Parabacteroides chongii: one gene and its partner. The protein of the gene in region 1 interacts with the protein of each later gene in a pairwise test. Links are inferred from orthologs where the notes say so. Each region holds a gene or a part of one and is shown in the gene's direction. Other genes may lie near its edges. The genes, in order: gyrB and gyrA.

The links.
Region 2: the proteins of gyrB (region 1) and gyrA interact in binary tests that used the Escherichia coli proteins (3 or more experiments, as listed by UniProt). The link is inferred for Parabacteroides chongii from one-to-one orthologs.

The regions. Positions count from the first base shown.
Region 1 is NZ_CP120849.1:2,517,677-2,534,257, reverse strand. What follows is about bases 5,095-7,977. They hold gyrB (DNA topoisomerase (ATP-hydrolyzing) subunit B), read left to right. Parts: upstream 5,095-5,499; coding sequence 5,500-7,455; downstream 7,456-7,977. Other genes in these bases: P3L47_RS09385 (gamma-glutamyl-gamma-aminobutyrate hydrolase family protein), read left to right, coding at 7,557-7,977; rpsT (30S ribosomal protein S20), read left to right, coding at 5,095-5,246. Also shown: fimbrial tip adhesin FimD, read left to right, coding at 1-1,142; P3L47_RS09425 (hypothetical protein), read left to right, coding at 1,158-3,302; DNA repair protein RecO, read right to left, coding at 3,541-4,266; P3L47_RS09410 (DUF2721 domain-containing protein), read left to right, coding at 4,356-4,745; more of rpsT, read left to right, coding at 4,992-5,094; more of P3L47_RS09385, read left to right, coding at 7,978-9,329; P3L47_RS09380 (M20 family metallopeptidase), read left to right, coding at 9,351-10,349; P3L47_RS09375 (SufE family protein), read left to right, coding at 10,358-10,783; P3L47_RS09370 (RagB/SusD family nutrient uptake outer membrane protein), read right to left, coding at 11,435-13,324; P3L47_RS09365 (SusC/RagA family TonB-linked outer membrane protein), read right to left, coding at 13,344-16,581. UniProt on the Escherichia coli protein: DNA gyrase negatively supercoils closed circular double-stranded DNA in an ATP-dependent manner to maintain chromosomes in an underwound state.
Region 2 is NZ_CP120849.1:4,479,596-4,496,448, forward strand. What follows is about bases 4,683-7,837. They hold gyrA (DNA gyrase subunit A), read left to right. Parts: upstream 4,683-5,047; coding sequence 5,048-7,627; downstream 7,628-7,837. Other genes in these bases: P3L47_RS16920 (tetratricopeptide repeat protein), read left to right, coding at 7,668-7,837. In the rest of the region: molecular chaperone HtpG, read right to left, coding at 1-1,997; P3L47_RS16910 (ATP-dependent Clp protease ATP-binding subunit), read right to left, coding at 2,107-4,668; more of P3L47_RS16920, read left to right, coding at 7,838-8,888; P3L47_RS16925 (hypothetical protein), read right to left, coding at 9,475-9,633; P3L47_RS16930 (NigD1/NigD2 family lipoprotein), read left to right, coding at 9,847-10,593; P3L47_RS16935 (DUF5686 and carboxypeptidase-like regulatory domain-containing protein), read right to left, coding at 10,678-13,233; P3L47_RS16940 (CDP-alcohol phosphatidyltransferase family protein), read right to left, coding at 13,337-14,314; P3L47_RS16945 (acyl-CoA thioesterase), read right to left, coding at 14,362-14,787; flexirubin biosynthesis SDR family reductase FlxB, read right to left, coding at 14,768-15,496; P3L47_RS16955 (phytoene desaturase family protein), read right to left, coding at 15,499-16,853. UniProt on the Escherichia coli protein: A type II topoisomerase that negatively supercoils closed circular double-stranded (ds) DNA in an ATP-dependent manner to maintain chromosomes in an underwound state.

The DNA.
Region 1 (16,581 bases):
ACTATTATAAAGTACCTGTGAATTTTCGTCTCCCGTCCGACGACACGGCAAACCCGTCCGAAGAACAGGAAGCCGAGCGTAATGCCCTATACAAACTGGAACGTAACCGTCTATATGACATCACAATCCTGGTTGACCAGCCGGGAGCAGAAACCCCGGAATCGGCCAAAGAAATCAAAGCCAACTATACGATCAAAGACTGGACTACCAAAGAAGTTTTAGTTTCAGTAGAAGGATTCAACTTCATATACGTAGAACAGACAACCATATCGTTGCCGAACCGGACCAGTTTTACAACGACATTCCAGTCTTCTACCCCGGATGTTGAAATAACCGACATCACCGTTAACGGAACAAGTATAACAAACGGGACTAACGGAGTGGATATTACCTGTTCACAAGGAGTTAAGTCAGGAAACATTGTTGTAAACAGTACGCTTCCGGAAAACTTTGTGGCTAAAGAGATTGTATTCACGGTAAAGAACGGAGTTAGTCTGACAGAACAAGTCACAGTTACACAATATCCGGCTGTATACCTTAGCTCCGATATCTCAGCAGAGACACCGGGCGGCAGCCAGGGACAGAATAACAAGAAGATGTATGTGATCGGTTCTTTTGTCGCCGACTTCTCATCGTTGCCCGATCCTGATGAATTTAATGAAGATTTCGGCAGCGGCTATACGCATTATGCAGCCAATCCCGCACTGGGACGATCGTATGCCGAATACATTAGAAACAATGCAGTCCTGGGTTATCCCCTGAGAGATGCCGGCAATGAAACCATCGACACCGAAGAGAACAACCGGCGTATCTCTCCCCGCGTGATGCTGGCTTCGCAGTTTGGCGTGACGACATCGGACAGTTATCTGAATTCCAGAAACAAATGTTCGACCTATGTTGAAAGGGATGAAACGACCGGTGAAACTTATTCGGACTGGCGTATGCCGACACTGGCTGAAGTATATCTGATCGATGTACTCCAAAACATCAAGGCCGCCGAAGTAAAAAAAATCCTGGAAGGGAGCTGGTATTGGAGTGCCAGAGCCAGTGCGACCGTACAATTCATGGATCCCCGTGTCGGAGGCGGCAACGGTTTCAACCCGTTACGTTCTTCTGTACGTTGTGTGAGAGATGTCAAATAATAAAAGATGGAAGTTATGAAAAATGTTATCATATATTTAATCGCTTCATTCACTTTATTCGCCTGTCAGGACGAATATGAAGTGGAGAAGCCCGGTATTCCCGGCAAGGCAACCCTGAAGGTTTCCGTGAATATCCCGGAATACAGGATTGCCACACGTGCCGCCTCCTTCGAAAATAATCTTTCGGATGTCTGGTTGCTGACCTTCGACATGAACGGGTTATTTATCGAACGCGTTCATGCAACCGGGCTCGACAGCCAGGAAACAGACGGCGTCGGTAACGGTTCTTTCAAAGCGGAAGTATCCGAAGAAACCAGGATCATCCATGTGGTAGCCAATTACGACAACTGGTCATCATTCGATGATAAAGCGTTCGTCGAAAAAGATGAAAAGGAGCTTATGCCTGCCTTATACGGCAGCAAGATGGTTTTCTGGGGAAGAAGCGAAGTTTCTTCTTTAGATTCCCCTCTGAGCGTAACCCTGTTCCGTAACCAAGCGAAAGTGACGGTTCAGAACGAAACAGATAATTTTACGGTCACCGGCTACGCACTGGCTAATATTGTTGCCACAGGTACTGTTGCTCCTTTCAACCCGGATATGATATCGAATCCGTTCACTATTCAGGATGATATAACAACCCTGCCTTTGGGAACCCCGTCCAGGACAGCCCAAAGCGAAGCCGACTGTAATTTGGAAGATAAATACATGTTCGAAAATCCGAACTATTACGAAGATCAGTCTTTCCTTATTATTAAAGGACATCTGAAAGACGGACCGGAGTTATATTATAAAATACAGTTCCTCGACAACAACAAGAGACCGTATACGATTGTCAGGAATTTCCAGTACAAAGTGATCATCAAGTCCTTCAACGAGAAGGCAAGTGGCAGTACCTCTTTTGAAGATGCCAAACAAGCGGAAGTATCCAACAATATCTACGCCGACATCTTCAAAGATTCGCCGTCCATCTCTGACAGCGATAACAACCGGCTTACCGTCAGCCGCCTGAACTTCCTGTTCACCCAGGGAGGGACATTGAATGTAACTGCCCATTATACAGAAAACGAAGTTCCGAACGACGGAGAGATCAGTGTATCCGTTCAGGAAGACAGAGGAAACATCATCAGCGGCTTGTCATATGACGGGAGCGGGAATATAACGGCACGTATTGCCCGGGTATATGCCGGACAGAATGATGCAACCCTCTCAGTCAAAGCCGGCAAGCTTTCCCGCACGATCACAGTCACTTCGAGTACGCTGTATAGTTTCAGTCCGACAAGTTTCACACCGGAGTTGTATACCAATAAAGATCAGGATATCACCTTGTCTTTCCGGATACCGGATGGAGTACCCAATTACCTGTATCCGCTGAAGTGCGAGATCACAACAGAATATCTGTATCCGACCGATCCGAACAAGAACCTGCAGATCGACTTTGTAAACGGAGTATATAAATATGTGTACTGGGCAGAAGACCCGGGAGTAAAAACACTGAACTTCAGGACAAGCCTGGACAACAGCAACGAGACAGTCACCATCGAGAACGCCTATTTCAAGACGGCAGAGATCAACCTGGTATCGCGTCAGTTTGAAAATGTATCTGTCAACAACGACAACATCGTCGTTTACGGGGAAGGAAATCCGGCAACACTCAAGTTTACTATTCCTCAGTATGCAGATTATCCACCGGAATATCCGCTCACCGTCTTCGTTGCCACGACAAAGTTGACGACATCGCAAGCCGGATGGACAGCCGTAAACGGAGGATACAGTTACACCTACAACGAAGCACCCACCGGAGAACAAAGCGTAGAGTTCACTTCTACAGAGAACGACAGCGGCGAACAAATAACGGTTAGCGCACAGGGATTCAGTAATGCGACGATCAACGTAGATAACCAGTTGAACAGGAATACGGCTACATCAGGAGAGATTCGTGTTATTTCAGGCGGGAGAACATATACCATACCGGGTTATACGATCTCATCGTCCGACAGGAGCATACTCGATTCATTCAGGGCCAATAATGCCAGCAACTACAACATTTCCGTCAAAGCCGGCTGTAAATTATCAGACACAGTTTCGCTGACAACGAGCTCCTATACAGGCACATTCACCGTCAGGGAATTATTGTCCGGACAACGACTGAATCTCCAATAAGAAATGGGAATATTATCAAGGGGTATTTCCGGTTAAGCAGAAGGACCGTATCTGAAGCAAAAGCTTAGGTACAGTCCTTCAATATTTTAACCCGGTAGTCTCGCCGGGAATCGAACCCGGATCTAAAGTTTAGGAAACTTCTATTCTATCCATTGAACTACAAGACCGACTTTTGTATAAGGTGCGGCAAAAGTATAATCTTTTCCTCAAACTGGCAAGTATTCAGGCGGTAATCTGATCAATCAAAAAGACTTTGCATCACCGACAGGGATTTTATTTCAGGAAACTCCGGCAGATGCAGGCGGTAATATTCAACAATACGGTTGATTACTCCTACCCTGTCCTGACGGGAAAATGAATAAAGCGACATATTCTCAAAGCTTATTTTCAGCAACCGGGCAAAAAAGAGGCTCTCTTCACGAGTCAGATAATGCCGGTGCATAGGGACACGGTCCACAAAGACACCGTTCTGCATATCGAAATAGCAACCGGCCGAATAAGAATCGGCATTCGGATAAATACCCAGGTAATGTAGCAGGCGAAGCAGAAAGACCAGATGGAAATTCGCCACCCCTTTGTCGGCATACTCCAGCAAACGGATCGACTCATATAAATAATCGAAAAGCCGCTGATCCGGCTCCGTATCCTTTACGACCCGAAACAATACCTCCGCCAGGAAAAGAGCCAGTACATTCTTCACCGGATTACAGAACACTTCGGTCAGCGGATAACAGAGTTTCGTTTCACGTATCCTGTGCAAGTCACGTTTATTCAGATGTTCCACCTCCATCTCCAGTACGGACAAAGGCATGAACAATGCCTTGGAAACGGTCGACTTCTTTCCCCGGCTGCGTGCAACCAGATAAGAAGCACGTCCGAACGCCTCCGTGTACATATATATAATAGAGTACTTATCGTTGTATGGAATAGCATGCAGGACGATCCCGCGCGTTTTACATAGCATATCTTCACCGCTTTATGACAGACAAAGGTACAAAACAACAAACTATTTACGATATTTGCAGGTTATAATAGTATAAATACATTTGAGTTATGTTAGATCTTACTACCCCGTCGCTTTTATTTTCAGCCATATCACTGATACTATTGGCCTATACCAACCGTTTCCTTTCATACGCCAGCGTAGTCCGCACGTTAAAGGAAAAGCACCAGCAGACACACGATCCGAAGGATATCGCCCAGATCGCGAACCTTCGCAAACGGCTTTATCTGACCCGTTCGATGCAGATACTCGGCATACTCAGTCTGCTGCTATGCGTGATTTCCATGTTCTTCATTTATATTTCATGGCAAATCATCGCCGCCTGGATATTCGGTATCGCTCTGCTGCTCCTGGCGGCTTCCCTATGCGTATGTATCTGGGAAATAAACATTTCCGTCAAGGCTTTAGAAATACATTTACAGGACATAAGTTCTAAATAGAAGTTAAAACAAGAACTAACATTAAATTTTCTCATGAAATGTTTTGGTAGTTCAGAGAGAACATCTATCTTTGCACTCGCAATCGGGAAATCAACAATCCCAGAGCGCTGAAAGTGAGAACTTTGACATGATGGCCCATTCGTCTATCGGCTAGGACGCAAGATTTTCATTCTTGAAAGAGGGGTTCGATTCCCCTATGGGCTACAATAAACAAGATTAAAAAATTCAATAAAGAATAGCTAAGAAATGGCAAATCACAAGTCATCTATCAAGAGAATCAGACAGACGAGCGCAAGACGTCTACGCAACAGATATCATGCAAAAACTGCAAGAAATGCAATGCGTGTACTGCGTGCAACTGAAGACAAGAATGAAGCTCAGGTATTATTACCTAAGGTGTGCTCTATGCTGGATAAGCTTGCTAAGAAAAACGTTATTCACAAGAATAAAGCTGGCAATCTGAAATCCAAGTTGACAAAGCACGTTAACAAACTTGCATAAGGATATTTCGGCCCATTCGTCTATCGGCTAGGACGCAAGATTTTCATTCTTGAAAGAGGGGTTCGATTCCCCTATGGGCTACTTTACAAGCGGTCGGGTTCATACGAATCCGACCGCTTTTTGTTTACCCTCCCACCTGTCGCATTTTTTGCTATTTTCACACCTCTTTTACCTACTAAGTCGATTATTTTCACTACATTTGTTAGCATTTTTAGATATATAGAAATTTAGTGATTTTAAAGGATAGAAACTCATGAGTGAAGAAATGAAGAATACTTCCGGGGAATACTCTGCGGACAGTATTCAGGTACTTGAAGGGTTAGAAGCAGTACGTAAAAGGCCATCCATGTACATTGGTGACACCAGTGAAAAAGGTCTCCATCATCTCGTATACGAAGTTGTCGACAACTCGATAGATGAAGCGTTAGCCGGATTTTGTTCCCAGATCGATGTGGTAATTAACGAAGACAATTCGATCACAGTATCGGACGACGGTCGCGGTATCCCAGTAGATTTTCATGAGAAAGAAGGTAAATCAGCTCTGGAAGTAGTTTTAACCGTTCTACATGCTGGTGGTAAATTCGATAAAGGGACCTACAAAGTATCCGGTGGTCTGCACGGTGTGGGTGTTTCCTGTGTGAACGCGCTATCCACCTATTTAAAAGCAGAGGTACGCCGTGACGGGAAAGTACACATGCAGGAATTCTCTTGCGGTAAACCGTTACATGGCGTGGAAGTGACCGGACAAACAGAAACAACTGGTACAACTATCTCCTTCAAACCGGACGGCAGTATCTTTACAGTTACAGAATACAAATACGATATATTGGCTACTCGTCTGCGCGAACTAGCTTTTCTGAATGCCGGTATTAGCTTAACACTGACAGACAAACGCGTAATCAAAGAAGACGGAACCTTTAAATCGGAACTATTCCGTTCTGAAGAAGGCCTGAAAGAATTTGTTCGCTACGTAGACCGTTCCAAAGAATCCCTGATCCCCGATGTGATCCATATCGTAACGGAGAAACAGGGTATTCCCGTAGAAGTAGCTATGACATACAACACTTCTTTCAACGAAAGCGTGTTCTCGTATGTAAATGATATCAACACAATCGAAGGTGGTACGCACCTGGCTGGTTTCCGCCGTGGTCTGACACGTACACTGAAGAAATATGCAGAAGACTCCAAACTACTGGAAAAGGCAAAAGTAGAGATCCAGGGCGATGACTTCCGTGAAGGTCTGACAGCCGTTATCTCTATTAAGGTTGCTGAGCCACAGTTTGAAGGACAGACCAAGACGAAGCTGGGTAACAGTGAAGTGACAGGTGCTGTAGATCAGGCAATCGGTGAAGCTCTTAGTTATTATCTGGAAGAACATCCGAAAGAAGCGAAGATTATCGTTGAAAAAGTTGTCCTGGCTGCCCAGGCACGTCAGGCTGCCCGTAAAGCACGCGAACTGGTTCAGCGTAAATCGCCGATGACCGGTGGCGGACTTCCCGGCAAGCTGGCAGACTGTTCTTCCAAAGACGCTTCTATCTGTGAGTTATTCCTGGTCGAAGGGGACTCTGCAGGCGGTACGGCTAAACAGGGCCGCGACCGTGTGTTCCAGGCTATCCTGCCGCTCCGCGGTAAGATCCTGAACGTAGAGAAAGCGATGGACCATAAAGTGTTCGAAAGTGAAGAAATCCAAAACATCTTCCGTGCTATGGGTGTTACTATCGGTACAGAGGAAGATCCGAAAGAATTGAACCTGAGCAAGCTCCGTTACCACAAGGTGATCATCATGACCGATGCCGACGTGGACGGAAGCCACATTGCCACTTTGATCCTTACGTTCTTCTTCCGCAGAATGCGCGCCCTGATCGAGAACGGATATGTATACCTGGCTACTCCTCCCCTTTACCTGTGTAAGAAAGGTAAAGTCGAAGAATACTGCTGGACAGAACAACAACGTCAGGCATTCATCGACAAGTTTGGTGGAGGTAATGAAAACCAAATACACACGCAACGATACAAAGGTTTGGGAGAAATGAACGACCACCAGCTGTGGGATACGACCATGAATCCAGAAAACCGTACGTTGAAACAGATCACGATCGACAGCGCAGCAGAAGCTGACCAGATATTCTCCATGTTGATGGGTGAAGACGTAGGTCCGCGCCGCGAATTCATCGAGGAGAATGCTACATACGCAAATATTGACGCTTAAGTTAATTGAAAATTGAGAATTGAAAATTGAAAGTTAAAACTTCTATTCAATCCTCAATTTCAACACATTAATTTTCAATTATCAATTTATAATTTTCAATTATGCTAGTCCGTCGTCCGAGTTTAGAAGCCCTGTTCAGGGAAGTTGACAATTTCAGTCCTAAGAAAGAAAAACTTCAGCCTCCCCGTATAGGAATATCTTCAAACCGGAAAGACGGACTTTCCTGTATAGCGGAGACTTATGTCCAGTCCGTTCTGATGGCTGGAGGTGCACCGGTACTGATCCCGGTTATCACCGACCTGGAAGCCCTTACAGCGATCGTTTCCAGTCTGGATGGGTTACTGATGAGCGGAGGAGGAGATCTCAACCCGCTTTATATCGGGGAAGAGCCGATACCGCAGTTACAGGATGTGGATACCTTCCGCGATGAGTTCGACCTGATCCTGCTCCGATTGGCAACCAACCGTCAGCTACCTGTTATGGGTATCTGTCGCGGACATCAGCTTATCAATGTAACTTTCGGCGGCTCTGTCTACCAGGATATTTATTCGCAACATGCAGGTGGCGTGTTCAAACATAGCCAGGCAATGCCCCGCGAACAAGCTTCACATTCCGTCCGTATCACCGATAGCTCTTCCCGTCTTTTCGAAATATTGAGAAAGGAACCGGATGTACTGGTCAATTCCGTACACCACCAGGCGGTAAAAGAGGTTGCTCCCGAATTCAGGGAAACAGCCGTTGCTCCCGATGGTATCAACGAAGCGATGGAGCATCCCGAGAAAGAGATATTCAGTATCCAATGGCATCCCGAAGCAATGGCATCCAACGGTGACGAACTGATGCTCGAATTATTCAGGCATCATGTAGAAGCAGCACGCCTGTTTAAAGAGGCTAAACGTATCCACAGCCGGAATGTCATACTCGATTCCCATACCGACACCCCGATGATCTTTCCCGACCAGTTCAATATCGGTCAGAAAGAGGGCGGTAAAGTGAATCTTCCGCTTATGGAGGAAGGCATGGTAGATGCAGCCATCATGGTTGCCTATATCCCGCAAGGGAAACGGGACGACGAGTCATTGCAGCAAGCTACGGATTTCGCCATGAACCGCTTGAACGAGATCCATCGCCAAATGGAAATAAATCGCGGCAGAATGAATATCGCACACACTCCACAGGAAGTATGGGTAACAAAAGAGGCCGGGAAAAAAGCGATCATGCTGGGAGTGGAAAACGGATATGCCATCGGTAAAGACATCCGGAATATAGCCCGCTTCAAAGAACTGGGTGTCAGCTATATCACACTCTGTCACAATGGAAGTAACGATATTTGCGACTCCGCCCGCGGAGAAGCCGAATGGGGCGGTCTTAGTCCTTTCGGGAAAGAAGTGGTTGCAGAAATGAACCGACTGGGCATTATGGTGGATGTATCGCACGCTGCAGAAAGTACGTTCTACGACGCACTGGAAGTTAGCGCACTGCCGATCATTGCCTCACATTCTTCAGCGCGTGCTTTATGCAACCATCCGCGTAACCTGACCGACGAACAGCTGAAAGCACTGGCCGCCAAACAGGGAGTCGTACAGGTTTGCCTGTATAAAGGATTTATCAACGAAGATGCCGAAAAAGCATCGCTTACCGATGCCGTCCGCCACATCAATCACATAGTGGATCTGATCGGCATCAATCATGTAGGCATCGGTTCCGACTTCGACGGCGACGGTGAACTGATCGGGTGCCGGGCAAGTAATGAACTGATCAACATCACCGTACGTCTTTTGAAAGACGGATATAGTGAGAACGATATTGCAAAGATATGGGGAGGCAATCTGCTGCGTGTCATGTCACGTGTGCAGTCAGCCTATAACGGATAAACAAGAAACAAAAAAACAGATATGATGCACATTCTGTATATTGCCCTGCTGGCATGTTCATTAGCAGCATGCAGCCAGGCCAAAAACCAACAAAAAGAGAATACAACGGTGAGCCAGGCAGTACCTCAAACAAATACGCCGACATTCGATGCCGACAGTGCCTATACATATGTAGAAAACCAGGTCAAATTCGGTCCGCGTGTACCTAATACCCCGGCCCATAAAGACTGTGGCAATTACCTGGCGTCCGAGCTGAGACGTTTCGGTGCAAAAGTATACGAACAGGAAGCCACCCTTACAGCTTATGACAATACAGGACTGGAAGCAAAAAATATTATCGGTTCTTATAATCCGGACAACGACAAACGCATCCTGCTATTCGCCCACTGGGATTCACGTCCTTATTCCGACCATGATCCCGATCCGGCAAATCATCGCAAAGCGATCGACGGTGCCGACGACGGTGCCAGCGGTGTAGGTGCCTTGCTGGAAATAGCCCGCCAGATCGGACAGAAAGATCCGGGAGTGGGTATCGACATCATCTTCTTCGATGCTGAAGATTACGGAACACCGGAGTTTGTCGATGACTACAAAACCGATACCTGGTGCCTGGGGACCCAGTTTTGGGCAAAGAACCCGCATGTGCCGAACTATCGTGCCGACTTCGGTATCCTGCTGGATATGGTCGGAGCCAAAGATGCCACCTTCTTCAAGGAAGGAACTTCTTTAAAAAAGGCTCCCAATATTGTTGATATGGTTTGGAGAACAGCACGCGACCTCGGTTACGGCAAATTCTTTATCAACGCAACGGGAGGCTACATTACCGACGATCATCAATATGTGATCGAAGGCCGTAACATTCCTTGCATCGACATCATCAACTACGATCCGGACAACGACCACGGCTTCGGCTGGTACTGGCACACACAAAAAGACAATATGGACAATATCGACCGTGAAACCCTCAAAGCCGTAGGGCAAACGGTCCTGGAAGTAATATATAACCGACAAAAGAAATAATACAAACGATGACTATCAACGAACTTCAGGACAATGTTATTGAAGAGTTCTCAGCCTTCGACGACTGGATGGACAAGTATGCGTTGCTGATCGATTTAGGCAACTCACTTCCCCCGCTGGAAGAAAAGTATAAAACAGAAAGTAACCTGATCGAAGGTTGCCAGAGCCGCGTGTGGTTACAGGCGGATTATGAAGACGGTAAGATACTGTTCAAAGGTGAAAGTGATGCCGTGATTGTGAAAGGTATCGTTTCGTTACTGATCAACATCATATCCGGACATACACCGCAGGAGATACTGGATACCGACCTCTATTTCATAGAAAAGATCGGTCTGAAAGAACATCTTTCCCCTACCCGTTCCAACGGGCTGGTAGCTATGGTCAAACAGATGCGTATGTACGCACTGGCTTTCCGGACAAAAGAACAAGGATAATTTATAAAAGCAGCTCAACAAAAGTTTTCAGAAATAAATCCTTCATTCCTTCATCTGCAATATAACTAACTGATTTTATATCATTTACAGATGAAGGATTTTTAGTATAATGAAGGAAGCATCCTTTTTTTCGGATTAATGCTTCATTATCCTACCAGAGATTAATACCTGTTTAAGTTTAATCCTTCAGGCAAAAAGTGAGGCGTAGGCAATAAGCAATAACGAGCTGTCTAATTACTTACTATCCCATAAGTTAGCTATTCTTTCTTGTTTGTCAATTGTCAAACGCTTGTAGCACATTAGTCGAACAAGCGTTTGACAGCTGACAAATAAGCGTTCGATAATTGAAAAACAGAAAAAAAGAAAGGACAATTGACCTAAGAAGTCACTGGCTATGTATCAAAATAGAATAGGCAAACTGATAGCCTGTCGGTGGATATCCAGCCTTTTCATTGTATCAGATGCGATCATTTATGAACTAAAAAATGTGAAATACAACAAAAATTCTTCATTCATATAATATTCCTTCATCCATAAAACAACCACAATCAAGTGATTAATTATATAGATGAAGGAATGAAGGATTTATTTTCGAAAACTTTTTTATGCTGATAGCTCTGTCATTCCGGGGCAAGCCCGCCAAGACAGGTCCTATTCGGTTATCTCAGTCCCATAATACGGTTTAACCTCATCATTAGACTTATAGACATAATAAGTCGTCGGATTTGTATACGGATTATTGTAGTGGTAGATAGCAGGATTGGCATTCAATTCAGCCTGGTTCCAACCAGGAGTCCAGCCTACATATACGCCATCCATATCAATACAATGCTGGTAACGTTCACAGTTCGTTCCTTTATAAGCACGGTGGATACCCACTTCCAGGCGTTTGGCATCAAAATAGTTGATACCCTCACCCCAAAACTCGATACCTTTCTGGAAAACATACTCATCCAGGAAAGCATCTGCAGTAGTTGCCGTACAGGTATAGGTAGAATTACGTGTCTTCACGATATCCTCCAAAATGGCTGCAGCTGCAGGTACACCGGATGTATGAAGTGCTGCTTCGGCTTTCAGGAAATACATTTCTTCGATACGCATGATCGGATAATCAATTGCACCACCAACCGTATGTGTCCGGTAGTCCCCGTTATGCGGACGGAACTTCATATTGACGTACAACCACGGCCATGACAGGAAACCGTTGGAAGAGTTGATACGGGCACGGATCCATGACGCAGAACTGTTATACTTATATTGGTATTTGTCAGGACCGAAACCGGAATAATCGTCATTCCAATCACTTTGAGTCGTACTGGTACTTACGTCGTTTACCGACCATTTATTGTTGATAAACTTGCCGTCTGCATCTTTCTCCACCAAGTACGGCTCTCCTTCTTTCTGATTCTTCGATTCATAGAAGAAGCTAGGATCCAGCCATGATTTCTTACGGAAGTCATTATCCGAAAGACGTTCATACCATTTGCGGTCGAGCGAACGGCCGACACGCCAGCCATACACACTGAATGTCGTCTCTGTTCCAAAGATCATGGCAAAAGAGAACGATTCGTTATTACCTGTGGCAGCTGTCGTATTACCTTCAGAAATAGAAGTCGCCCACATCCATGAGTTTTGCGAATTACGGTTATTGAAACCATTCACAGGGTCTGTCCATTCTGCTTCCGTCAGCGGCGTACAACCGGCTACAGAAATAGCCTTATCTGCAAATTCTCCGGATTTCTGCCAATAAGATGCTTCATCTTTATAAGTTGCAGAAGTATTCACACGTGAAGCCAAATTGGCATAAGCACGGGCATACAATCCATACACAGCAGCCAGGTTAGGTTGGGTCTTATCCGTACGGGTATATCCGTTCAGATAGGTTTCCGCCTGTTGCAGATCACTCAGGATCAGGTCATAAGCAGCATCTACCGTTGCACGCGGGTTATTGGATGCTTCTTCCGATGTGGTCTTTTCGGTTACGATAGGAACACCCAGGTTCGTCAAGTCGTTTTCAGGACTTACATAACTGAAACGGCTGTCGGTAGGCTTCTTGTACTCCATAATCTGAACCAAATCCAGATAATAAAGGGCACGATAGGCATAGCTGATTCCCAGATATCCCTTTTTCGTATCATCCAGATCGTTCACGTCGATCATTCTGATAATATCATTTACATTCTTGATGTAAGAATAATACAGGTAAGAAGGGTACAGTCCGCGATTTGATCCCGTAGCACTTACAGCGCCATTACAATAAGCCCCCATCGTATTATAACCGTTTGCTCCGGAACAAACAAACTGGGTCGTACTATGTTCAAGCATCGCACGCATACTGCCGTAAGAAATCATTTCTATACCGCCGTCCTCATTCTTATATCCGCCCATCGAAGTATAAATAGAGTTGACCATCCCCTCCAAAGCCGACTCCGAAGCCTGTATCTGATCATTCAGCACATATTCTGTCGGCAATGTTTCTTCGATACAGCTACTTAAACCCACAAGAGCCGCTGCAGCCAATAAAATCTTATATTTCTTCATGATGTTTTCTTTTTTATGTTTAGAATGTCAATGAAATACCACCCGAGATAGTACGTATCGGAGAATAAAGTTCCGGATTACTATACCCTTTCAACGTATAGCGAGGATCGAATCCCTGGCGTGCCGAAAAGTAGAACAGGTTTTCACCCGAGAAATAGACACGTATGTTCTGGATATTATATCTCTGAGTCAGACTGGAAGGCAAGGTGTATCCCAGGTTGATGTTCTGAATATTCAAATAGCTTGCATTCGTAATGAAGCGGTCTGAACGCGGATTCTGTGAATACTTTTCTGCAAACTGCAAACGCGGAACAGTTGTGTTGGTATTCTCCGGAGACCAGGCATTCAACATATCCTTATGCCAGGTTGTAGCACTGGTTGTACTGGTATGCATCAATGTCTGATAAGTATAATCGTATGCCTTACCTCCCAACTGATAGTTCAGGTTGATTGAAAAGTCAAAGCCACGATAGGTCAAAGATGTTCCCAAACCACCATAGAAAGAAGGAAGAGCATCGCCAATCAGATAATCGGTTGCCTGGCTCGAATCTTTTGTTGTCTCCTGTCCTGTCACGTTTCCTGCATCATCGAGGATATCTTTATAGAACAAAGACTCTCCTGTTTCAGGATCCAGACCGGCAAACTTAGGCAAGTACCAAGTATACAATGAAAGACCTTCGGCAACGAAATATTTATATTTAGATACGAACGACTTATCCAGGTTGACATAACCGTTATAACCGTCCACCTTGGTTGTCTTGATTTCATCCGGCAAAGTCAACACTTTGTTCTTTACATGGGAGATATTGAAATTAACGTCCCATTTGAAGTCCTTGTTTCGGATCAGAGTACCCTGCAATACCAATTCGAGACCGGCATTGCGCATGTCACCCAGGTTTATGAAATAACTGGTGTAACCGATAGAAGGAGGTGTATTCAAGGAGAACAGCATATCACTGGTTTTCCGATAGAAGTAATCCAGACTACCGCTCAGGCGACCGTCGAAAAGATCGAACTCAGTTCCCACGTTCCAGTTGGTGTTGGTTTCCCACGTGATATCACTGGAGCCTTTCTGACGCCATTGGAAAGCAACCTGGTCATCATTGTTTACCACTTTATAAGAGTCGGCATACAAATAATCGCCGATATTATCGTTACCCTGTGAACCGACAGATGCTTTCAGCTTCAAGGAATTAACCCAGGGAGCATTAAAGAAAGCCTCCTTCGAAATAAGCCAGGCACCGCCGACCGACCAGAAGTTACCCCAGCGGTGGTCTTTCGCAAAACGTGAAGAAGCATCACGACGATAAGACACCGAACCGAAATACTTTGCATCGTAATTATACATGGCACGGAAGAAGTAACCTTCGTTATTATAAGAATTGGAATAAGAATAGGGATTATTATTCAGATTCAGAAGGGTTGCCAATTCCCTTGTATTATCGATACCGAAATTACGTCCGGAAGCGCTCAACGATTCATATTTGTAATTATAATATTCATGACCGATCATAGCACTTACGTCATGTTTGCCAAATTGTTTGGAATAATTCAACAACTGTTGCGTATTATAAGTAAAAGTACGGTAAGAGGCTTTTGACAGATAACCGTTATCGGAAGAACTGGTATAATAATCGACAAAAGGACTGGTAGCATAAGTATAACGACGGTCGTAATCATAGGCATTGGCATTAAATGTGAATGTCAAGTCCTTTGTCAGATTCACATCGGCATAACCGCTGGCAATAAACGAGTTACCGGTTGTTTCGTCCGAGCGATATTTATTGGAGAAAATACAGTTGCCACCGACACCTCCGGCACGACTCAGATCGTAAGCTTGCGCGAAGTCATACATCTTCTCACCCCATTGATCGATCATGATGTTCTTGTTCTCATCACGGAAATAAACAGGATAAATAGGAGCCTGGGTCTTTATCGTGCTCCAAATGGTTCCAGTACCGATCGTTCCTTCGGATGTCTGACTGTAATTATATTTGGAATAGTTGAAGTTCGCTCCGACTTTCAACCATTTCTTTGCCTGGTAATCCAGCTTTGCACGTGCCGTCAAACGTTTCTGTGAAGAACCTTCCTGAATACCATCCTGGTCCAGATAACCGACAGAGGTATAATAATTAATACGGTCGGAAGCACCGGAAACCGACACATTATATTCCTGGCGGAAACCGTTCTGCAAACCGATCTCTTCCCAGTCGTCAGCCTGTAGCCAAAGTTTCTTTCCATTATAATCATAAAGAGTACCCATTGTCGCTCCCGGATTCATGACACCGCCTTGCTGGATAAAATCCTGTCCCTCCGGCACTGAATAAACCATATAACCCGGACCTACACCACTGGAAGAACTGGTCAGATGCTGGTTTGCCAAAGCATGGGCATCATTGGCAGACATACCGCCACCAGCTTCTGTTATATAATAGTTATACAACATCTTATAATATGTTTCGTAGAACTGCTGGGCATTCGTGGTCTTATAATTTTGAAGCCCATTGGAGTTTGCACCCCATTTAGCATCTACGGTCACTTTAGCATCCCCATTCTTACCTTTCTTTGTTGTGATCATGATCACACCGTTGGCACCACGGGCACCGTACAAGGCATTGGATGCAGCATCTTTCAGAACGGTCATCGACTCGATATCGTTCGAGTTGATCAGGTTCAAGTCACCGTCGAAAGGCATTCCGTCAACAACGATCAGCGGTTCAGTATCAGAAGAAATAGAACCGAAACCACGAATAGTGATAGAAGGTGAGCTACCCGGCTGTGCAGATGAATTGCTCAGCTGTACGCCGGCAACACGTCCTGCCAGGGCCTGCGCAGGGTTCGATACCTGTGCTTTCAGAAGATCGTCCGATTTCATTACACCGGCAGAACCGGTAAAGGCTTCTTTTGTACTTTTACCGAAAGCGACTACCACCACTTCGTCCAAAGCCTGATTATCTTCCTGTAATATGATCTGGATATTGTTTTTGTTCCCTGGTTTTATTGTTTGGGTAACAAAGCCTACATAAGAGACTTGCAGTGAACCGCTGCTTTTGATGGACAGCTCAAATTTACCATCCATATCTGTCATAATACCATTGGTCGTGCCTACTTCTACGACACTGGCACCAATCACCGGATCTCCGTTTTCATCTTTAACGACACCCGTTACTTTACGGGAACTCTGATTTACAGAAGCTGCTTCCTCTACCGCTGCTTTCCGGACACCGAGATCTGAAACAGCATTTTCAGCTGCCATG
Region 2 (16,853 bases), 2.0 Mb from region 1 along the record:
AGCATGCCGTTGGCGAGCAGAGCCAGGTCGATCAACTGGCTGACCAACTTGTTGCCAGCAGCATATTCGGCCAGGATGGCATTACGCTGTGAAACCAGTTCGTCGATCTTATGATTCGTATTCGTCATGTCTTCTTTTTCTTCAGAAGTGATCTCTTCTTCTTTCTTGTTGTTTTGAGCATCACGAAGATCTGATTGACGAGCTTTCCAACCTTTCAGATCTGCCAGGATCGGTTTCAGCCTTTCTTCACAGTTCTGTTCTTCGTCCGAAAGTACTTTCTTAACCAGTTCGTGATCCGTATTCAGTACCAGGTTGTAGTTGTCAGGCATTTCGCCATAGAATGACATACCCGGCTGCATAGCAGACATTTCACGCATACGGCGCATATATTCGCTCTGTGTCAGCATGACAGGATTTGAATTTTCACCCAATGCTTCGAAAGTAACGATAAAGTCTGTCTTTTCTATCTTCGGCAACTGACTCTTGAACATTTCCTGCAAGGCATTCTTCTGATCTTCATCCAATGTTACCTGACCAACATTCTCTTTACGGATCAGATTGTCGATCGTATCGCTGTCTACACGGACGAAACGAGTCTTTTCAAACTTCTGTTCCATCTGGCTGATGGCATGCACATCCAGCTGACCGTCCATGATCAATACGCTGTATGCTTTATCTTTAGCAGCCTGGATATAACTGTACTGGTCGTTTACATTCGTTGTGTACAGGTAGATCAGGTTGCCGTCCTTGTCCGTCTGATTCGTTTCAACCAGTGCTTTGTATTCTTCGAATGTGTAGTATTTGCCGTCCACGTCTTTCAGAAGAGCAAATTTGGCAGCACGGTCATAGAACTTTTCGTCGCTCAACATACCATACTGGATGAATAACTTCAGACTATCCCATTTTTCTTCAAACTGAGGACGGTCGTTCTTGAAGATTTCTTCCAGGCGGTCGGCCACCTTCTTGGTGATGTGGTTGGATATCTTCTTCACATTCTGATCGCTCTGCAGATAAGAACGGGAAACGTTCAGAGGAATGTCCGGAGAATCAAGTACACCATGCAACAGTGTCAGGAACTCAGGAACGATACCTTCTACGGAGTCGGTTACGAACACCTGGTTACTGTAGAGCTGTATCTTATTGCGATGCAGGTCGAGATTGCTCTTGATACGCGGGAAATACAGGATACCTGTCAGGTTGAACGGATAGTCTACATTCAGATGAATCCAGAACAGAGGTTCTTCTGACATAGGATAAAGGTCACGGTAGAATTTCTTATAATCTTCATCGGTCATATCGGTCGGTTTGCGAACCCATGCCGGTGTGATCTCGTTAATGATATTGTCTTCGTCAGTATCGACATATTTACCGTCTTTCCATTCCTGTTTTTTACCGAATGCAATAGGAACCGGAAGGAACCGGCAGTATTTTGTCAGCAAGCCGTTGATCTTGTCTTTATTCAGGAAGTCTTTGTTTTCATCATCGATATACAGGATGATATCTGTTCCGCGATCGTCTTTTTGTGTTTCTTCCAATGTATACTCAGGTGTACCGTCGCAACTCCATTTCATAGGAACAGCACCTTCTTTATAAGATTTGGTGACAATCTCCACTTTCTTTGAAACCATGAAAGAAGAATAGAAACCCAGACCGAAATGTCCGATGATAGCTGCTGCATCATTCTTGTATTTCTCTACGAACTCTTCAGCACCAGAGAAAGCAATCTGGTTAATATATTTGTCGATCTCTTCAGCGGTCATACCGATACCACGGTCGGAAATCTTGATGATCTTGTCGTCGAAACTTACATGGACTGCCAAATCTCCCAGCTCGCCTTTGAATTCTCCGACAGATGCCAGTGTTTTTAATTTCTGAGTAGCATCGACAGCATTTGACACTAATTCACGAAGAAAGATTTCGTGGTCACTATACAAAAACTTTTTAATGATAGGGAAGATGTTCTCGCTTGTAACACCTATGTTTCCTTGTTTAGCCATTTTATTTATATTTTTATGTTATACTATTCGTTTGACGTTACGATATAAACAAAAAAAATGCCAGATAGGTTCTATCTGACATTTTGACTTTATTACCGGAAGAAACGGCTTATTCCTGTTCCTTCTTTTCTACGGATGTTACTATTTTCTGTTCTTCTTTGTTGAAGTCTACAACGATCTTGTCGCCTTCACCTACAGAAGCACGGATGATCAGTTCTGCCATTTCATCTTCCAGGTATTTCTGGATAGCACGTTTCAGTGGACGGGCACCGAACTGTACATCGTAGCCTTTCGTTGCGATGAAGTCTTTTGCCTCATCGGTAAGAACCAATTCGTAACCCAGACCACAAACACGTTTGTAAAGTCCCTGTAACTCAATATCGATGATCTTGTGGATTGCATCTTTATCAAGCTGGTCGAACATGATGATGTCGTCGACACGATTCAAGAATTCCGGAGCGAACGCCTTGTTCAACGCTTTCTGAATTACGCTGCGTGAGAAATCCTTATCCGGTTCACCGGCAGCCTGCGAACTGAATCCGACACCACGACCGAAGTCTTTCAACTGACGTGTTCCGATATTGGAAGTCATGATCAGAATAGTGTTCTTAAAGTCGATCCGTCTGCCAAGACTGTCAGTCAAGCGACCTTCGTCGAGTACCTGCAACAACAGGTTGAATACATCGGGATGCGCTTTTTCGATCTCATCCAGCAATACGACAGAGTAGGGTTTACGACGAACTTTTTCTGTTAACTGACCACCTTCTTCATAACCTACGTATCCCGGAGGTGCACCGATCAGGCGGGAAACCGCGAACTTTTCAAGATATTCACTCATGTCGATACGAACCAAAGCATCTGCCGAGTCAAACAGGTATTCTGCTAACTTCTTGGCAAGGTGAGTTTTACCTACACCTGTCGGACCTAAGAACATAAAGGTACCGATCGGCTTGTTCGGATCTTTCAGACCGACACGGTTACGCTGGATCGCTTTTACGATCTTCTGAACGGCATCGTCCTGGCCGACTACCTGCTTTTTCAGGTTCTCTGCCATTTCCAGCAGTTTCAGGTTTTCAGCTTTAGCGATACGCTGAACGGGAACGCCTGACATCATGGCTACTACTTCGGCAACTTTGTCTTCATCCACTGTTTCGCGGTGCTCCTGCAATTCCTGTTCCCATTTGGCTTTTGCGGCTTCCAACTGCAGCAGATATTGACGCTCTTTATCACGGAAACTTGCGGCCAGTTCGAAATTCTGAGACTTCACGGCTGCCAGTTTTTCTGTTTTTGTATCTTCTATCTTTGCTTCCAGTTCTTCGATGCTTTTCGGAACGGTGATATTAGATATATGTACGCGAGAACCTGCCTCATCCAGGGCGTCGATCGCTTTATCCGGGAAGTTACGGTCGCTGATATAGCGCTCTGTCAGCTTTACACAAGCATCGAGGGCTTCGTCAGTATAGATCACATTGTGATGTTCTTCGTAACGCGGTTTAATATTTTTCAATATCTGCAATGTCTCTTCGGCTGTTGTCGGGTCGACGATCACCTTTTGGAAACGACGTTCCAAAGCTCCGTCTTTCTCGATGTTCTTACGATACTCATCCAAAGTCGTAGCGCCGATACATTGTATTTCACCACGTGCCAGGGCCGGTTTCAGCATGTTGGCCGCATCCATAGAGCCGGAAGCCGATCCTGCACCTACGATCGTATGGATCTCATCGATGAACAGGATGATGTTCGGGTTCTTCGAAAGTTCGTTCAGGATGGCTTTGATGCGTTCCTCAAACTGTCCGCGGTATTTTGTTCCGGCTACGATAGAAGCCATGTCCAGGCTGATCACGCGCTTGTCGAACAATACCCGTGATACCTTTCGCTGGATAATACGTAGGGCAAGTCCTTCTACGATAGCAGATTTACCAACTCCCGGTTCACCGATCAGTACCGGATTGTTCTTTTTACGACGGCTTAATATCTGTGCCAGACGTTCGATCTCTTTTTCACGACCGACGATCGGGTCCAACCTATTCTCGGCAGCAGCACGTGTCATATCTGTACCGAAATTGTCCAGTACAGGTGTATCGTTTGGCGACTTCGGTTGTGCGGCTCCGGTTCCGGAAGAGGAGCGGGGAGACTCTTTGCGGGAAGAGAAGTCTTCATCTTCGTCGTCTTCATCATCTGTGTAACCGTCGCTGATCTCGTCGATCTCTTCCAGCTCTTCCATGCGGTTCATGTCGGTTCCGCCAACCAGGTTGTTGTATACGTTACGATAGTTTATACCGGCTTCGCTCAGTGCTTTGGCGGCTACGTTGAACTCTTCTTTCAGGATGGCCAACAACAAATGTTCCGTGCCGGTCTCGTCTGTCTTGAACAAACGGGATTCCAACATGCTCATACGTAAAACACGTTCTGTTGTCTTACTGATCGCTATATCATGCAGTTCGGCCTCTTCTGTCTCAAATGTATTTTTGATCTCCTGCTCAATTCTTCTCTTTATATCGAATACGTCGGCATGCAAATCACGCAATAACTGCATGGCTTTACCTTCACCGTCGCGGATGATACCAAGCATTAAGTGTTCCGGCCCGATATAGCTGTTTTGAAGCCTGGCGGCCTCTTCGCGGCTATATTCTATAACGTCAATAAGCCTTTTCGAATAATTATTTTTCATATTAAAATGAATCCTTCTCTTTATAAATAATGTATGTGAATACAAAGTTAGTAAACTCTCTCTATATATCTAACAAAATTCATGCCATTATTCCTAAGAAAAATGAAGAAAGTGCTTAAATATCCTTATTAAGCTCCTTGTCTATCCGGTAAAAGTACGGCAGAAGAATAGTGTTTCACTAGGGTGAAACAGTTGTTTCTCCTAGATGAAACACTTGTTCCATTAGGATGAAACACTTTTTTGAAAAAAGAGCTGTTTCCCCCGGATGCGGAATAAAAACATTTTTTTCAGCATAAAAACTTTCGTGATACAGGGAAAAGCCTTACCTTAGTGCACTTTTTAAAAGATGAGATATTGAGTGTAATTAATATAAAACTAAATGGTTGATCAAGACAGAATTATTAAGATTAACATCGAGGAGGAAATGAAATCGGCATACATTGACTATTCAATGTCTGTCATCGTTTCACGTGCCCTTCCGGATGTTAGGGATGGTTTTAAACCGGTTCATCGTCGTATTTTGTTTGGAATGAATGAATTGGGAAATACATCCGACAAACCTTATAAAAAATCTGCGAGAATTGTTGGTGAAGTTTTAGGTAAATATCATCCACATGGCGACTCGTCCGTCTATTTCGCAATGGTTCGTATGGCACAGACATGGTCTATGCGTTATACATTGGTCGATGGACAAGGTAACTTTGGTTCTGTGGACGGTGACAGTCCTGCCGCTATGCGTTACACGGAGGCAAGATTAAGTAAGCTTGCCGAGGAAATGCTCCGGGACATCGAGAAGGATACAGTAGATTTTCAGCTGAACTTTGATGATACGCTGAAAGAACCGACTGTGTTGCCGACCCGTATTCCTAATCTGCTGGTAAATGGAGGTTCGGGTATTGCTGTTGGTATGGCTACAAATATGCCGACACACAATTTGACCGAAGTACTTGACGGATGTATTGCCTATATCGACGCTCGTGGAGATATTGACGTAGAAGGATTGATGCAATATATCAAAGCTCCTGACTTTCCGACCGGTGCAACGATCTACGGATATGCCGGCGTAAAAGAAGCTTTTGAAACCGGTAGAGGACGTATCATCCTCCGTGGTAAAGCAGAGATTGAAGTAGAAAACAATCACGAGAAGATTGTTATTACCGAAATTCCTTATCTTGTTAATAAGGCTGAATTGATCAAGTATATAGCTGATCTGGTAAACGATAAACGTATTGACGGTATTTCCAACGTGAACGATGAATCCGACCGTAACGGTATGCGTATTGTCGTCGATGTGAAACGTGATGCCAACTCTGGTGTTGTACTGAATAAATTGTATAAGCTGACTGCACTGCAATCTTCTTTCAGTGTAAACAATATCGCTTTGGTCAACGGTCGTCCGAGACAGTTGAACTTGAAAGATATGATCAAGGCTTTTATCGAACATCGGCATGAAGTTGTTATCCGTCGTACACGTTTCGAACTGAAGAAAGCGGAAGAAAGAGCGCATATCCTGGAAGGTTTGATCATTGCCTCAGACAATATCGACGAAGTAATCGCTATCATCAAATCATCGAAAAGCCCGAATGAGGCTATCGAACGTTTGATGGAACGTTTCTCGCTGTCTGATATTCAGGCACGTGCCATTGTTGAAATGAGACTTCGCCAGTTGACCGGACTGGAACAGGATAAACTGCGTGCGGAATACGAAGAAATAGAGAAGTTGATCGCCCGTTTAAAAGAAATTCTTGAAAACGAGGATGTTCGTATGGACGTTATCAAAGGAGAACTGGAAGAAGTAAAAGAAAAGTTTGGCGATGAGCGTAAAACGGATATCGTATATGCTTCCGAAGAACTGAATCCGGAAGATTTCTATGCGGATGATGAAATGATCATCACCATTTCTCACATGGGATACATCAAGCGTACGCCACTGAGCGAATTCCGTGCCCAGGGACGTGGCGGAGTAGGAGCAAAGGGATCGGTAACACGTGACGAAGACTTCGTAGAATATATCTATCCGGCATCCATGCATGCAACCTTGCTGATATTTACGGCAAAAGGTAAATGTTATTGGCTGAAAGTATACGAAATACCTGAAGGAGCTAAGAATGCGAAGGGTAGAGCTATCCAGAATTTATTGAATATCGAACCGGATGATAAAGTAAATGCTTTTATCCGTGTAAAGAAACTGACAACTGATACCGAATTTATCAATTCACATTATCTGTTGTTCTGTACCAAGAAAGGTGTTATCAAGAAAACATTGCTTGAAGCATATTCACGTCCGCGCCAGAATGGTGTAAACGCCATCACATTGCGTGAAGACGACGGCTTGATCGAAGTTTGTTTGACAAACGGCAATAATGAAGTGCTGATTGCAAACCGTAATGGACGTGCTATACGTTTCCATGAAAGTGCTGTTCGTGTAATGGGACGTACAGCATCCGGAGTAAGGGGTATGACATTGGATGACGATCCTGCCGATGAAGTTGTAGGAATGGTATGTATCAAAGACAAGGAAGCCGATACGGTATTAGTTGTTTCTGAGCAGGGTTACGGAAAACGTTCGGTTGTGGAAGATTACCGTATGACGAACCGTGGCGGTAAAGGTGTTAAGACGCTCAACATTACAGATAAGACAGGTAAACTTGTTGCCATTAAAAATGTTACAGTAGAAAATGATATCATGATCATCAACAAGTCCGGTATTGCTATTCGTATGAAAGTTACCGACTTGAACGTTATCGGACGTGCAACGCAAGGTGTACGCCTGATCAACTTAGGTAAACGTAACGATGAAATAGCCTCGGTATGTAAGGTATTATCCGAACCGGATGAGCAGGAGGTGGATGACGAAAACGCTGAACTGGATGCTCAGAATGAGAATAATGAAAAATTAACCGGGTTTGGAGGATCTGAAGATATCGCAAATGATACTGAAGAGACAACAAATGAATAATTTAAACAAATAGAAATATTAATCTCAAATTACTATCACAATGAAACGATTATTGTTAACAGTTGCATTATGTGTTGCAGCATCTTCTGCCTCTTTCGCTCAAAAGAAAGCCGTTAAAGAAGCACAGGGTATTGCAAAAGGAGACAAGGCTGACTTTACTGAAGCAAGAGCCTTAATCAAAGGAGCCATGGAAAATCCTGAATCAAAGGATGATGCTCAAACATGGTATGTTGCAGGTTTTATCGAAGATCAGCAGTTTAGTGCAGAAAGAACAAAACAGATTTTGGGACAGCAGCCGAACGAACCGGTTATGTATGATGCATTGATCGCTATCCTTCCTTATTTCAAGAAAGCTTACGAACTGGATCAATTACCTAATGAAAAAGGTAAAATCAAACCTAAATATACAAAAGACATCAAGAGTATCTTGAGTGCTGATCATGTATATTATTTCAACGGTGGTGCTTACTATTTCGATCAGAAAGATTATAAGAAAGCTTATGATTTCTTTAATCAGTATCTGGAAATCTCTGAATTACCCATGTTTGAAGGAACTCAGACTGCAGAGAAAGACTCTACTTTCATGACAGTTCAGTTCTATGCTGCTGTAGCTGCAACTCAGCTGGGTGATTCTCCTACAGCTATCAAAGCTTTGAGCCGTGCTAAAGACACAGATTTCAGACAGAATGATGTTTATCAGTATCTGGCTTATGAATATCAACAGGCAGGTGATTCTGTAAATCACATAAAAACATTGGAAGAAGGTTTGGTAAAATTTCCGAATGAAGACTTTTATCTGATGAGTTTGATCGATACATATGTTCGTTCAGGTCAGAATGAAAAGGCTATCGAAAATCTGACAACAGCTATTGCTAAGAATCCGGAGAACGGACAGCTTTATCATGTGATGGGTATCGTTTATGAAACAGGTTTGAAAGATTATGCAAAGGCTGAAGAATTCTTCAAGAAAGCATTGGAAATCAATCCGGAATCAGCTGAATCTTTGTCTAGCTTAGGTCGTGTATATTACAACCAGGGTGTAAACAAACAAGGTGAGGCTAATATGATCAATGATAGTAAGAAATATCAGGAAGAATTAGCTGTAGCTAAAGATCTTTTCAAAAAAGCTCTTCCTTATTTTCAGAAAGCTCACGAATTAAAACCTGATGAATCAGAATATATGATTGCTTTAAGAGGTATCTATTATAATCTGAACATGGGTCCGGAACTGGAAGCTATCGAAGCTGAAATGAACAAATAATAATCATTTTATTATATAAAAAATAGCCGTCTCACAATCGAGACGGCTATTTTTTTGTCCGTGTATCTCCAGACTATCGTATTTTCCATGCGTTTCAAATTCAAGAAAATAGGCAAGAGATAGAGATTTCAAATATTTCTATTAAACATAATGGTGATTATAAAAAGTAGTAGTGAAAGTATATTATATTGATAAAGTGTAAAACAACGAATTATACTATATAAAAAATCCGTATATAACTTCACAGTTACATACGGACCAAACAAATAACAAACTCTACTTATATGAAAAAACAAATACTACTAACATAATTATTACAGAATCTTTCTTCTAAGCTCTGTGTATCATTATAACAATGATAAGGTTTATTTAGTTCTGACTACTAACTAATTTTCTGTTATTTTTTCCTGCTTATTTCAAGCATATATACAGAACTATTTTCGTCAAAGAACTATATTTTATACGCTATTATAACAAAATGTCATTTATATATGTTTTGCTTCCGTATGCTAATAAAAGCTAAAAAGGCATATGTCGTATCAGGTAAGATACGACATATGCCTTTTTGCGTTGTATTTGTTCGTTTTTAAATAAATGCGATATGCATATCCCTATACCTGTTAATCTGACAATTAACAAGGTTTTCCTTTGCTATCATCTCACAATCTTCTATATCCATGCCGTTTTCAGGAACACTCCAATACCACAACATAGGTACTTGATTTTCTCTTTTTGTTGTTTCCATTTTTCTCCTTTTTAAATTCAACTTCATACATAAGACAGAAAAAAAGAAAATACCCCTATCATCTTCCTTAATTATTTAGAGATTTTCTTTAATCAAGAGCTACAATGTTTTTAATTGAGCTATTAATATATTTTATCAATCTTCTTTGCAGCATTTTCAAACTCTTATCCATCTTCTTTCATATAAACAATTAATAATTTAGTGATATAAGCTATGAAGACGTTGAGATTATTTTTAATGGCCACAGGCGTTTTGTTTACTTCTCTGACTTTTCAGTCATGTTTAGATGATAATGATGACTATCATTATGGATATATGATTCCAAACGCACTAGTGACAGTGAAGCCGGTTAGTGATAATTCATTTTTCCTGCAATTGGATGACACAACAACCTTGCTACCTGCAAATATAACCTCCTCTCCTTTTGGGAATAAGGAAGTTAGAGCATTAGTTAATTTCAGTGAAGTGAACGAACCTAGCGAAGGTTATAGCAAAGCTGTTCATATCAATTGGATAGACAGTATATTAACTAAGCAAACTGCTCCGGATTTGGGAGTCGATAATGACTCTGTATATGGAGCTGATCCTGTTGAAATGATTAAAGATTGGGTGACAATAGCAGAAGATGGTTATCTGACACTTTGTTTCAGAACATTATGGGGAGATCGTAATAAGGCTCATTTCGTAAATTTATTGGTAAACCAGGATCCTGCTAATCCTTATGAGGTAGAATTCCGCCACAATGCTTATGGAGATGTTTACGGTGCTGAAGGTGATGGATTAGTCGCGTTCAAACTGGACAGTCTGCCTGACACACAAGGTAAAACCGTTAAACTGAAATTAAAATGGAAATCATTTAGCGGAGAAAAATCTGCAGAGTTCGATTATTGTACACGTAAGTCAACTCCTTCCAACAAGTCTGGAATTGGTGAAGAAAGAAGTGTTTTGAATCTGAAATAACTTTTTCTCACTATGGTATAGAAAAAAGGCATCTGCAATACGGATGCCTTTTTCTTTTACGGAACTATTATGATTATGAAAGATTCAGAACGACAGTCTCATTGTACAGCGAACTCCTTTTGTTTGAATACCTGGATGATCACGATAATTCAAACGCCATACATAATCAATACGAAGGAACTGAAAGATATTTTCAACACCTACACTAGCTTCCATATAAGGAGTTTTGCCCAATGTATAAGAACCATAAGGGAAAAGATACAGTCCCTCCCTCCCTTTCGCAGGATTATTCTTATCTGTCAGATGTCCCCACAAACCGCGAAAAGCAAAGACTTCTCTTGCTTTTAACTTCTTGATAAGGGGAAGACGGTTCAGGAGATTTCCATTCATATAATATGTTAAATCCCAGGATGCATACTCATCATTGATGAATTCCATCGCATTCATATTCGTATAGGCTTCCGGCTGAATAGTATAGGATAGATTGGCATTCGGCAGGATCAATAACGGATATGGAACTTTGGTCCACACTTTTCCTGCTTTGGTTATAATATCGAGATAACCGAAAGCCGAGAACCATAAACGTTTCTGAACACCAATATCTGTACGATGATAATCATAAGCTGAGCCTAGCAGGTCTTTTTTGGCCATCACATGGCTGAAATTAAAAATTAGAGCATCGTATGTAATTGGAATACGATTGTTGCGTGTCTGATAAAACTTTTCATTTCTAGCATAACGAAACTTCAGTTCCAGTTCAGTCATATCGTAATGTCTAAGAGAGCTGATGGTTCCGTCTGTGTTGATACGATCGAAAACAGCATATTCTGTGGCATATTCACGACGGTTGCGTACAATTGTATTATATGACAGGCCATTGTAATGTTCATAAGAATAAGTCAACTCAGCTTGACGGAGATACGTAGCCCGTGTATCCTTTTGACGTCTTATTGACAAAAGGATGTTATCTTTACTTGTATACATATATTGTTGTCCTAATTTATTGATATCGTACATATATTCAAAACGGATTGAGTTCAATGGAAATTCTTTGCGGAACTCCTTACGATCATTGAATGAATATTCTACAAGAGCATTGTATTTCAGCTTCTTGTCTTTTGTTCCATATGCCATGTAACCATCGAAAAATAAATTTTTGTTGAATGCCGGTGTCGTTGTTCCTCCTACACGAAAACGGGCACCTTCAATAGAATTACCACTGATTGTTGTATTCATTGGACCAAATTCGAATTTGCTTTTCATTGGGTCTTTATTTGTTGCGATATAGCCAGACACTAGTGTCGAAACAACTTTTTCTGTTACATAAAAAACTGGAACAGAACGAAGTTTCGCCATCAAATTTTTCACCGAGTTTGGATTTTTCTTAGCTGCTTCATCAGGTCGGTTGTCTGTCCAAAAATCTTCTGGCTGCTGATATGCTTCTTTCAAGGTTATAACAGGTGCACTTTCTTTAAAGATCCGGGCCTGTTCAGCATCAGGTTCCTCAAAGGATTGATTGCTGTAAATATTCAACCGTCGTGCATACATTCCCTTAGTTTTCTCATTTAACTTAAAGTTCACACTGATATCGTCTTTTGTGATAATACGAGTACCATCCGGTATACGTTCGAAAGCCTGCTCGATTGTCATTCTGGATACAAAATTCAGGTTGATGTCTTTAGGCACATTGAATATTGCTTTCTGAACAAAAAAGGTAGAATCAAGTGTCACGTAAAGATGACCGGTAAAACCAAATGTTTCTGAATTGAAGGGTACAAAACCCAGATCCACGCATTTTTGCCCGCTCACATCCAGTGTATCGAGTAAATAGTATTTATAATAGTTCGGTCCAATCGTAGAAAGCGGACTTACAAATCTCTGCAGAAATAAAGGTATATCATTTTTGAAAATATCGACTTCCCGGAACACTTCATTCAGAAATTGCTGAATACCGTCGCGGGAAAAAACTTCATCTACTCCGGATGATTTGTTACCTTTCACAATAAATTTCTCTGACTTCGGATTTTTGCGATAATAAACCGTTCCGACTTTTTCTTTTTCAGAAACAGGAAGAATAGTCGTACCTATATCCAACGTGTCAATAAAATCAATCAGAAAATCAAATTTTCCAGTCTTACCGTTCTTTTTAGGTTTTGGAGTATAATCATTCATTGCAAAGATCATTTTTTCATACTGGTCGTACCGGAAATAGTCATGATTGCGAGGATTATTGCTTTCCCGCAAAGCAATCACCTGCTTCACAAATTCGACAGCCGGATTTTCTTTTTTACTGTATCTTTCCTTTTGGGGTTTGATAACCACTTCATTCAATATAATTCCGTTCGGAGCCAATTGTATTTTTAAGTCATTTGTTTTTCCCAAAGCAATTTTCACCTCTTTCGGGTCATATCCCAGATACGATACTTCCAGTATCCGAGCTGAAATTACAGTTGAGAATGAAAAATTCCCATCACCATCGGTAGCTGTTCCTATAGTCGTACCCTTGAATATGAGAGAGACATAAGGTAGTCCTTCTCCAGTAATTGAATCGATTACGATACCCTTTATTGTCGTATTCTGAGCATTTATTTCCCAGACGAAGAACAAGGATATCAGCAAAAAAACAATCTTTTTTCCCATTACAACATCCTATCATCAATTTCTACTTTACCCCTAAACAAAACATTACAAAAGTACGACAGTCTCTTTTTTATCGAGTGTCCCGAAATACGCGTATAATATTCTATTGAGAACATAGTTCTTTGCAGAATTTTTCATGTTTGAAACGCATGTGATAATAGATCGCTGTCATTATGACAATCTCAAAAAAGAAGTAAATCCATGGTAAATCAATCAAGCAAGTAATATATAATACGATGGCACGAGTATTGAACGTAAGAATGTTAGTCCATTTCATCATCGGTAGTGAAAGTGAGCGAAACTTGTCACGGAAAGATTGTGGAATATTCTCTGTTGTTCCATATTTTTCACGAAGCTTTTCCATCAACAATTGAAAGTTCGGAGTTCGTATTTCCTGATTTTTGGTATAACCTACATAGGTTTTTAGAAATACTTTCCAAAGTAAGTTTCCCTTCCAGGGTGTTTCATTGTATATTTTTTGCTGCTGGATCGAGCTATCAAGTTCGCTACCTGACTCCCCTTTTAGGAAAAAGAGGTGGATCTGCCGATAATAGTCGGCAAGCCCACATTGACGGCTGTGGCAACCAAAACCGGAGTACAGCGCCAATACAAAGAGTATCAATGTAATGATCAGCGTATTCTGTTGATTGTTCTCAATACCCAAAAGGCTAAACTCAAGTTCGTGATGAATATAGAACCGATAGACGAGACCAAGATAGATAGGAATAAACCATACCTCACTGGCAGCTCCGTCGAGAATCCGTCCGAGTTGGGTTTTCTTTCCCGTCATACGGGCCAATTGCCCGTCTGCACTGTCGTAGAAGTTAGCCCAGGCCAATAATAATATGGCTATTACATTACACAATAATCCATTCATTCCCTCTGTTCGGTAAGAACCTTGTGCAAAGAAGAAAGCAGATCCTGTACCGATGATCATTGAAAGAACTGTTACTGTATTTGGGTGAATATCCAGTCGTTTGAAGAAAAGTGCCCATTGATAACCTATGGGACGTGTCCAAACGGTATCGAGCCATTCTTCTGTATCATTGGACTTATAAGTGGATTTGACATTTTCTGTCATAAATTTATTCGATTTTGATTCATTATTTATTACAATATCATTCATACCTACTTCAGGTATTTATCCTGCCATTTTTGATAATAATCAGGTTTGTCTACCATTAATTTTCCCTTAGGATCGATAAACAGCTGTACGGTACTTCCAACGGCACATAGTATATGGTCATGTTCACGATATATCTCATAACTGTAATCAAGCCGTGCTCCCGGCTTGTAGATATAAAGCGTATGCACGATGGCCGTTTCATTTATGGCAAGGGGCGCATAATATTTGATATGGATATCATAAATGGGCGCATAAATATTGGCATGTTGCATGTCTGCATAGCCTATACCTGGATAATGTCGTCCGAATGATTCACGTCCATCCTCAAAATAGGTAACATATGTCCCATGCCAGACCCTTTTCATAGAGTCTATCTCGCTGAATTTCACCTGTACGCGACAAATATCTTTAAGTATAAAGTCCTCCATTGATTGAAATTATATTGCCAGTAATGTAGCCGGCGTTTTTTGATGCTAAAAATCCTACAGCTTCAGCAACTTCTTCAGGAGTTCCAAAGCGATGAGCAGGAATCGTTTTTTTCAAGGTTTCCTCGTCGAGTCCCTCTACCATATCTGTCTTGATAAAACCTGGTGCAACAACATTGACTGTTACATTTTTACGTGCAACCTCCTGGGCCAGAGCTTTTGTAGCTGCAATAATTCCTCCCTTTGCCGCAGAGTAGTTAGTCTGTCCGGGCATTCCCTTGATACCGCTTACGCTTGCCATATTTATGATGCGACCGAATCTATGAACTAGCATAGATTGTAGTAGCGGCTGTGTCACATTGTAGAAACCATTAAGTGTGATGTCGAGTACACAGCTCCAGTCCTCTTCTGGCATGAACGCCATAACATTGTCACGACGTATGCCCGCATTATTCACCAGTACTTCGATATATTCTTCTGTATGGGCCATCTCCCAGGAGTCGAGAGCTTCACGGGTTTGCTGAAGGTTACTCACATCGAACTTGAGCATTTCACCATCCTGCCCTGCTTGTCGTACCAGTTCAAGTGTCTTTTCAGCTTCTGTTGCGTTGTTTACGTAATTAATAATGATGTGATAGCCCATTTGGGCCAGTTTCACACAGACAGCACGACCAATCCCGCGACTGCCTCCGGTTACTAATGCATACTTCATTGTTATATTTCTTTTTGGTTCTTTACTATATTCCATATATGTTCTTTTCCCAGTATCTCCGCACAGGTAAAGAGTGTTGTCATTGTTACGCCATGCAGACCGTGCAGCATAAGATTCTGCCCAGTCAGGTACAAGTTTGAAATAGGTGTACGCGGTGAGAGCAAGGTTATCACCGGATCCCTGTAATCTTTACGTAGACCATAAGCAGATCCCTCCGGAGTTAGAGTGTAATCGCGGTAAGTGAGCGGTGTACTGGTATAGTAGCCGGTGATCATATCCCGGAGTCCGGGTATGAACTTTTCAGCAAGTGTGATACATTCATCGGCAACACGTTTCTTCATTGCTTTATATTCATTTCCACGACATCCGACCTTTGTGTGATTCCACTGTTCACACTTATCCCAGGTCATCGGCGTGAGCAAATCCAACTGTTGTAGGTATTCACTGCCATCTTCCGGAATCCGGCAGCTTATCAGTATTCCATTGACCGGACCATCTTCAAGATAGAATGTCCATACATTAGGTTGTTTATAAACATATTGGTTCCAGTTGAAGTATTTAAGACTTTGGCCTTTGAGACAAAGCGATACGGTAAACATACCGAAAGTATTTTCCATACTAGCCAGGCGATTACGATAGATTTTTTTCATCCTATCGCTTTGTTTTACTAAATTACAAGTTGCTGCAGGATGAACATTACTGATGAAAATGCTCCCCTCGTAAGTTTCACCATTAGAACATATAGCATAGACGAGTTTTCCGTTTTTTTCCACTAACTCCTGTACCTCGGTATTACAAATGATCTTGCCGCCATATTTACGGATATCATTAACCAATGAGTTTACGATCAGTGAACCATCGCCTTTCAATCGCCAGCTACTTTCGATGAAGCTACTGTTACCATGAGCGAAAGTAAACAACGGAAGTGATTCTTTTCGTAATTCCATTTTCAGAGAAGTGCCGCTGAGTATGTTTATAAGTAACGGATCATGAAATGTCTCTGTTAAATAGTGATAAGCACTTGTTTCAAAAAGATTGAAAAACTGTGATGGTTTACTGATTTGGGGGTTCAATGCATCAAACTGATGTTTTTCTGCCTGTTTCAGCATATTTACATATTTATTCAGACCATCCCGTTCGGTAGGAAAATCAGCAGCCAATGTCTTGGCAAACATATCATATCCTTCTGCAAAAGCAAAGGTACGCTCCCCTATTGTCACCCGGTCAAAGTGAGGATCAAGGCGTTGCCAAGGAAGATGTAACAAGCCCAAATGTCTGAAAGCTAAATGGAGTGACTGGCCTTCGTCGAGTCCTCCTACATAATGGAACCCGGTGTCGAAAGCTATACCATGCCGTT